2 regions of the Paenibacillus sp. FSL R7-0198 genome follow, and region 1 is predicted to be linked to the other one. Evidence: predicted binding sites of a transcription regulator. Region 1 holds the regulator's gene; the other holds the start of a gene.
The links. Region 1 encodes Rex, which represses fermentation and respiration genes when NADH is low (regulators of the CRP and FNR family bind a similar motif). Its sites were predicted from a motif close to TTGTGAAATATTTCACAA; they were not measured.
Positions count from the first base shown of each region.

Region 2: MKY87_RS13435 (formate/nitrite transporter family protein) is a predicted target of Rex. The motif match lies at 2,033-2,050, and genes of this name have one in related genera.

Region 1 is NZ_JBBOCB010000001.1:1,037,445-1,041,666, reverse strand. Features, by position in the region: gene dinG (ATP-dependent DNA helicase DinG) at 1-1,613, shown strand, start outside; gene MKY87_RS04260 (redox-sensing transcriptional repressor Rex) at 1,832-2,485, shown strand; gene MKY87_RS04255 (amidohydrolase) at 2,472-3,779, shown strand; gene MKY87_RS04250 (DUF5590 domain-containing protein) at 3,819-4,222, shown strand, end outside.
Region 2 is NZ_JBBOCB010000001.1:3,123,072-3,127,293, forward strand. Features, by position in the region: gene MKY87_RS13430 (molybdopterin-containing oxidoreductase family protein) at 1-629, opposite strand, end outside; gene MKY87_RS13435 (formate/nitrite transporter family protein) at 1,073-1,924, opposite strand; gene MKY87_RS13440 (FAD-dependent oxidoreductase) at 2,300-3,661, opposite strand; gene MKY87_RS13445 (glutathione peroxidase) at 4,174-4,222, opposite strand, start outside.

The sequences.
Region 1 (4,222 bases):
TGGGAAGATCCTGTCCATGGTTCCGCAAATGTTTCTACCATCGTGCCAAACATGAGGCAGGGTTGTCTGATATCGTAATCACCAATCACTCCAAATTATTTACGGATGTGAAAGCCGCGCATCAGCTGCTGCCAGCCTATGAGAGTCTTGTAATCGATGAGGCACATCATCTGGAGGATGTCGCTGGTAAACATCTTGGAATGCATATGAAATATTTCACTTTGGTTCATACACTGACCCGCCTGTTTAAAGACAGTCGTAATGGTCAGCTGCCTATGCTTCGTTCGCAGTTATCCGGGCATGAAAATTCGGTGCAATGGGGCTCCATGGTGGACCAGATGTTCCCGCTCGCTCTTGAGGTCAAGGAACTGTGGGATCGTATGAGCGATGCATTGTTTGGTCTGTTGCCTGAACGAAGTGATGCTTCACCGGGCGAGACGGGGCAATTTTCACTGCGTCTGAAAGCATCTCAGAAACCTGCAAAATGGCAGGAGTTGCAGGATCTGGAGAACCAGATCTATGTGACTCTGGGCGATTTGGTTCGCAAAGGGGACAAATTGCTGCTTGAAGTGAAAGAGGATCAGGATGATTATCAATCGGATAGTCTGATCACGGACATAACAGGATTACTGAAAGATCTGACCACATTGAAGGAGAATCTACGTTTCTTCATGCGTATGGATGACGCCAAAACGGTGTACTGGATGGAAGCCAGCGGCCAGTTCCGCAGTAAATCACTCCAGCTGTATGCCGTACCTGTAGATGTCAGTGCACAACTAAAGGATTTGTTTTTTGATAAAAAGAAAAGTGTTGTGCTTACATCAGCTACGCTTTCGGTAGATAAGTCATTCCAGTTCATGATTGAGCAGCTTGGCTTGCAGGAAGCTTCCGAGAATAATCGGTTGTTAACGTCGATGCTGCCATCACCTTTCAACTATCGCGATCAGGCACTTCTGGTGATTCCGCGTGATTTCCCGAGTGTGAAGGGAAGTGTGGGTGATGCGCACTTTGTTAATATGCTGGTGCAATCACTCGCAGAGACGGCAATTGCTACGCGTGGACGCATGATGGTTCTGTTTACTTCATACAAGATGTTGCGACAGGTCTATGATCCGCTGAAGGAGGCGCTGTCTGGCAACGACATCTCGTTGCTTGGTCAAGGCGTTGATAGTGGAAGTCGTTCCAAATTGACTCGCAGGTTCCAAGATGCCAAAGCAACAGTACTTCTGGGCACAAGCAGCTTCTGGGAGGGTGTAGATATCCCGGGAGAAGCGCTGACCTGTCTCGCTATTGTAAGATTGCCTTTCCAACCGCCGAATCATCCGTTGGTGGAAGCCAAGAGTGAGTTGCTTCAGGAACAGAAGAAAAATCCGTTCATGAAACTGTCCGTGCCACAAGCGGTCATTCGTTTCAAGCAGGGATTTGGCCGATTGGTGCGTACAGCAAAGGACAGAGGAATTGTCATTGTTTATGATACACGTGTGATTGAAGCGTACTATGGTAAATTCTTTTTATATTCATTACCAGGTCCCAAAATGGAGCATATGCTCACGGAGCAGATGGTTCCACGAATAACCGAGTGGTTGGAAAAACCTGCTAATGAACAAGAATAATGGTTGTTTTGTTCGTTATATCATTGCATGACACTATCGTTTGGCGTTAAACTTTATTAGATATTTCCGTATCCGATTAGAGCAGTTGCACGTAAGAACTTATAACCTAAATTACAAGGAGCATTCTGTATAAAATGTCACGTCTATCATTGAGTTTATACAGAATGCTCATCTTTTCATCTATTATTTTATCGTGGCCTTGGTAAGGGGGAGCAAGAATGAAATCGGATAAAATTTCGGAAGCGGTGGTACGACGTCTGCCTGTATACTTGCGCTATTTGAGCGAGTTGCACCAGCGTGAGGTGGCTACTGTTTCTTCTCAAGAGCTTGGACAAAGGCTGGATCTGAATCCGGCCCAAATTCGTAAAGACCTGGCTTACTTCGGTGATTTTGGTCGTAAAGGGATCGGGTATGATGTATCCTATTTGATCGAGAAAATTCGTCACATTCTCAAAATCGATCAGCAAATTAATGTAGCTCTGGTAGGTGCGGGTAACCTCGGACAGGCCTTGTCCAACTACAACGCATATCTGAAAGACAACATGAAGATTGTTGCTGTATTTGATGCATATGGACCGAAGATTGGTAGTCAAATCAACAGTTTGACGGTAAAGCCAATGAATGAATTGACGGAAGCGGTTAAAACGGATAACATCCGCATCGGTATTATTACGGTTCCGGATACGGAAGCCCAAAATGTAGCCGATCAGCTTATTGAATCGGGAATTGAAGCGATCCTTAATTTTGCACCAACAATTCTAAAAACACCGCCGCATATCCGCATTCACCATGCTGACTTTACAACGGATCTGCTTAGTTTGGCCTATTACTTGGAGACTGGAAAGGACGACGAGGAAGATGACAACAAATAGATGGGTAATTCACAACGGTAAATTTGCCGTTAATGAAGGCGGCACAACATGGAACGTTGTTCAAGGATACATGGTTGTTGAGAATGACAAGATTGTGCATATTGGTGAGACATTGCCGGATGGAGACGAAAATTGTACCAAAGTGGATGGAAAAGGATTGTTCTTCCTGCCGGGTCTGATCAATACGCATGGTCATGCAGCGATGTCGTTGCTCAGAGGGCACGGAGACGATCTTGCGTTGCAAGTATGGTTGCAGGAAAAAATGTGGCCGATGGAAGCGAAAATGACTTCAGAAGACGTATATTGGGGAACTTCGCTATCGGTGCTTGAAATGTTGAAAGGCGGAACTACAGCTTTCCTGGACATGTACGATCACATGGATCAAGTTGCCAAAGTTGTGGAGCAATCCGGCGTTAGAGCAGCACTGGCACGTGGTGTAATTGGGCTGTGCTCGGAAGAAGAGCAACTGCGGAAGCTGGAGGAGTCGGCAGCGTTTGCACGTGAGTGGAATGGACAGGCAGATGGTCGCATTACAACCGTAATCTCGCCACACGCACCATATACATGCCCTCCTGACTACATAGAGAAGCTTGTACAGGTCGCGAACGACCTAAACCTTCCTCTTCATACACATATGTCAGAAACGCTTCGTGAAGTCGAGCAGAACGTGGCTGATTATGGACTGCGTCCTGTAGCACATCTGGAGAAACTGGGCTTTTTCTCCCGTCCATCCCTGGTTGCACATGCGGTGCATCTGAATGACGAAGAGATTGAGATTCTGGCCCGTCATGATGTGGCTGTATCCCATAACCCGGGAAGTAACCTGAAACTCGCTTCCGGTGTTGCGCGTGTACCTGCGTTGCTGAAAGCAGGAGTTACCGTTTCACTCGGAACTGACGGACCAGCAAGTAACAACAACCTGGATATGTTCGAGGAAATGAGACTGGCTGCATTGATCCACAAAGGTGTATCTGGTGACCCGACGGCAGTGCCAGCAGGCGAAGCGTTACTACTCGGAACGTCATATGGAGCCAAATCAATCTTCTTGAACAATACCGGAGCACTCCAGGTCGGCATGAAGGCTGATTTTATCGCCTTGGACATTGAACAGGCACATTTCTATCCACATACAGACCTGATCTCACATACGATCTACTCGGCTTCTGCCAAAGATGTTGAGCACGTATGGGTGGATGGGAAACAAGTGGTGAAACATGGCGAATGTCTGACGCTGGATGAAGAGCGCATTTTGCGTGAGTCTCAATTGGCATTTGATGGTCTGCTTGCTCGTTAATTGCAGGATAGAGCATCATAGGGAAAGGAAGTTCGACTTTTGAAGAAAAAAAAGAAGTGGATATGGATTTCGCTGCTTGCACTGGTTCTGATTCTGTTTGGACTTCAGCGTTATTACGTCCATGTCACGCAGGACCAGCGCAAGGAAGAAGCGCTCGCCATACAGGCAGCACAGGAGCAACTGGGCATTACATCCTATGATGAATTGCGCAAGTACATCTGGGGAGACAAAGAAGGCTCTGACAACATCTACTGGACCCTGATCGGCAAAAACAAGGATAACCAGGATGTTATGGTCTGGGTTAAATTCGATGCAAACAATCAACCGGCTAAGGGTGCAAACGCTGTACACAGTGAGCTGCTGCAGAATGGCATGTCCGAAGCGCAGATCCGCAATCGCTTCAGTTCTGAAGTTCCTGCCGGCGAGATTAAGCGAATCATGCC
Region 2 (4,222 bases), 2.1 Mb from region 1:
GTACGATTGCGATGAACGTCGATGACGACGATCTTGGCGCCTTTCTTACGGGCTTTCTCCGCCAAAACGACCTGGTGCATATTCGTACTGACGATATTACCGCCCCATACCAGGATGAGATCCGCGTGCTCCGTATCTTCCGGCACCGTTCCGTGGTTGGCGCCCATCGTATATTTCCAGCCGGTATTTCCAGCAGAGTTACAGATCGTCTGCTCCAGCACACTTGCACCAAGCGCATTGAAGAAACGTCGGTCCATGCCGTCTACGCCGAGAATGCCCATGTTACCGTAAAAGCTGTAGGGCAGGATGCTCTCCGGGCCGTAAGTCTCGGACAATGCAGTGAATTTGGTCGTAATCTCGTAAATCGCTTCATCCCAACTGATTCGTTCAAACTGGCCTTCACCTTTGGCTCCTACACGTTTCATCGGATATTGTAGACGCTCGGGGTGATACACCCGCTCGGTCATATTTCTGACTTTATTACAAATGGCACCCTTGGTGATCGGATGATCCGGATTGCCTGCCACCTTCACAATTTTACCGTTCTCTTTATGTAGTAACAGACCACAAGTATCCGGACAATCGAGCGGGCATACCGCTGCGAAAATTCCATTCTCCTGATCGATCATCGTATGGCTCCCCCTCTTTAAAAAACTATCCCTATATCATATCTTCTTCGAGGTTAATACGTAAAGAGAACAATATATTTTCGCCCAATATTCACCGCTATAGCGGATTAAAATTATTTTCAAAAAAATGTTTTGCCATTTGATTCAACTTCAGAATTCAGGGGTAAATTAAAAATAAGGCATTAGGCTAGTGTTTCCCCACTTCCTCCTCATGCCATATCATGGACCACTCCCGAAATTCGCCATGAACAGGTTTCGTTCCCCCGAACCTTGTCATGGCGAATTTATTTTGCGTTAAACTCCAACAAGGACCCCATACAAAAAAACGATCCCGCCTTGCTCCATCACAGCATATTCGCCATGAACCGAGCAAGATCAGAATCGTCTTCTCTTCTACATGAATGTTCCATTACCCATGTATACATACGTGTATATATGCCCTGCTACGCCTGCTTGCTCCACATCGCTCTGGCCTCCGTCTCCACAGCTTCGATCGACGTGGCTACCTCCGGTTTCACTTTCGGCTCAGCTTGGCGCAGGTACACCACCCAATAGGCTGCAGCTACAAACAGAGCACCACCAGTCAGATTCCCGAGCCATACCGGAATGAAATTCATCACATATTGGCCCCACGAATAATGTCCTTCGAAGATTGCCGCCGGGATGAGGAACATATTGGCCACAACGTGCTGGAATCCAATGGCCACAAACGCCATCGTTGGAAACCAAATACCCAGTACCTTGCCACTCATTGTATCCGATGCATAAGATAGCCACACCGCCAGCGCGACCAGCCAGTTACAGCCGATGCCTGAGATAAAAGCCTGCAGGAATCCGTCATGCAGCTTGTGTCCAGCCATATCCACCACTTTCGCCAGATATACACCCTCTCCGGTCAGACCAAGCACATGTCCAAACGCGTATGCGACAAACAAAGCTCCAACAAAGTTACCAATCGTCACTAAGGTTAGATTTTTCAACATATTACCAACGGATAACTTTCGAGCAATCGTCGCGAGTGGAACTGCCATCATGTTACCTGTCAGCAACTCGCCACCACCGATGAGCACCAAAATTAGTCCCACCGGGAACACTGCTGCACCAATCAGATTAACCAGACTTCCCCACTCAGCAGGAGCAGATGCAATCACCCGAATATCCAGTAGAAAACCGAGCGCAATAAAAGCCCCTGCCAGAAAACTAAGCACCAGTACAGAAGACACCGGATATTGAGCCTTCTTCATGCCTGTTTGCGCCGTATATTGTGCAACCTCAAGAGGTGTTTTTGCTGCCATATCATTCATCCTCTCCTTCATTGTTCATCATTGGATAAAACCATTTGAAATTCATTAGTTATGCGTTGAATACCACATCCTAATTGTATCTCGGTCCTAAACATAACTTTGTGCAAATTATCACAATGTTGTTTAAAAAAATACTTTCAGAGCGTCTTTGAATAGTTAAGTCAGCAGAGTATAGTAAGACCTTTTGAAGCTAAAAAATCACAAAAAAGACTGACGATATACTCGCCAGTCTTCTTTTTCCTATATAATCGTCCGCCTTGTTTCGTAATCCTGGCAGTTATTGTACACCTCATGTTTACAGATAAGCATGACTTATCTTTGTATGGCGTTTATCATGCTAGCTGTTCGACCATCTATTCTGCTTGCTTACACCATTGCTGGTGCTTTTACTTCTACCGGTGGCAGTGCTTGCAGACCAGCCGTGTTCAGGAAGTTCCATGGTTTGTTGTAATGTGGCTGGAAGAAGAAGTCGATGAAGGCCAGCTCATCTACGGTCATGTTGTTTTGGATGCAGACCGAGATCGTATTAATCGATTGGGTCAGGTCAACCTGAGACATCACCTGTGCTCCGACGATCCGACGAGTTGCCTGCTCATATACCACTTTAAGCAACAGTTTCTCAGCCGTTGGCATAAACTCCGGACGGTAGCTATCTTCCAGTACGACAGATTCCACAATCAAACCTTCGTCAGCAGCAGACATTTCCGTCATTCCTGTACCTGCGATATTTTGCTCATAAATTTTGATACCGGATGTTCCTTGTGTACCCATGTATGGTGTCGTAGGACGAACCAGGTTGCGGGCTACAAGTGTACCCATCCGTACGGCGTTGGTTGCCAGCGGAATGTAAGATGCTTTACCTGTCGGGTTGTAATGAATAGCACAGCTGTCACCTGCAGCGAAGACGTCTTTTTGACTCGTTTGCATATATTTATCCACGACGATTGCGCCATTTGGCAGCATATCCACTTGGCCTTTAAGCAACTCTGTATTTGGACGGAAACCAATGCACAGAATAACCAGATCGGTTTCAAACTCTCCTTTGGACGTAATCACCTTAGTTACTTTGCCATTCTCTCCAGTAAACTTCTGTACCGTTTGACCAAGAGCCAGCTTGATGCCACGCCCAGTCAACGTATCTTCGATCGCATCCGTGAATTCAGGGTCCAGGTATTTGTTCAAAATCCGGTCCACACTGTCGATCAGGGTAACTTCCTTGCCATTCATTTGGAAAGCTTCCACCAGCTCAACGCCGATATATCCTGCACCTACAACGGTAACACGTTTGGCATCTTTGGCTTTTTCAATAATCGTGTTGGAATGATTGTAGTTTTTGCAAAGTAAAATGTTATCCATCTCGATGCCTTCAAGCTTCGGAACGACAGGCCATGACCCCGTTGTCACAATCAGTTTGTCAAACGTATCTTCAAATTCTTCCCCGGTTTGCAGGTTTTTAGCCCGAAGGGTATGACCCTTGGCATCTACTGCTGTAACTTCATGAAGCATCTTGGTCTCAACACCAAGCTCTGCCAATTGATTAGGCGAAGAATAGAACAAACCGTCAGGGTCTTTCACAACTCCACCTACGTAGAGCGCAATGCCACAAGATAGGAAGGAGATATTGTCATTGCGCTCATACACCGTGATGGTAGCATCCGGGTACAATTTGGCGGTGTTTACGATGGCTGCGGTCCCTGCGTGTGTACATCCGATAACTGCGATTTTCATTAAAAGTTCCTCCTCGAAATATATAAATGAGTTTGAATATAACGTTATGATGGTTGTGAAATATTTCACTTCTTGTTCGAAACTGTGTATGTGATTTATTTCACTTTATACACTCATTATAATGTGATCTTTTTCACATTGCAATAGGTTGAGCAAAAAAAGTTTGTCGAAAGAAGTCATTTCCCTGTATTTAAGCCTTTCTCCCCTTCATTGTATTGGTTTCATTGTCCCCGGATTGGGGTCGATTTATGCTATGCAAAGGCTTCCGCGTTCCCTGTATGGACACAGTATGGACGTATAAAATTAGAGTCCTCTCCCACATTCATGTTTTACTTGTACAAAAATAAATGCATTCAATTTCCGCTAAATTGTTGATTTTTAAATTGGTAAACGCTTACAAATTTACCCTGAAGCCACCCCCTACCTGTGAAGAGAATATAGCCACGCTATATAAAATAATCAAAGAAGCCTATCCTTGCTTATGCAAGGACAGGCTTCTCAACGTTCATGTATTAACCGAGCAATTTCTCGATATCTGCAATCATTGTCTCCGGAGATTCT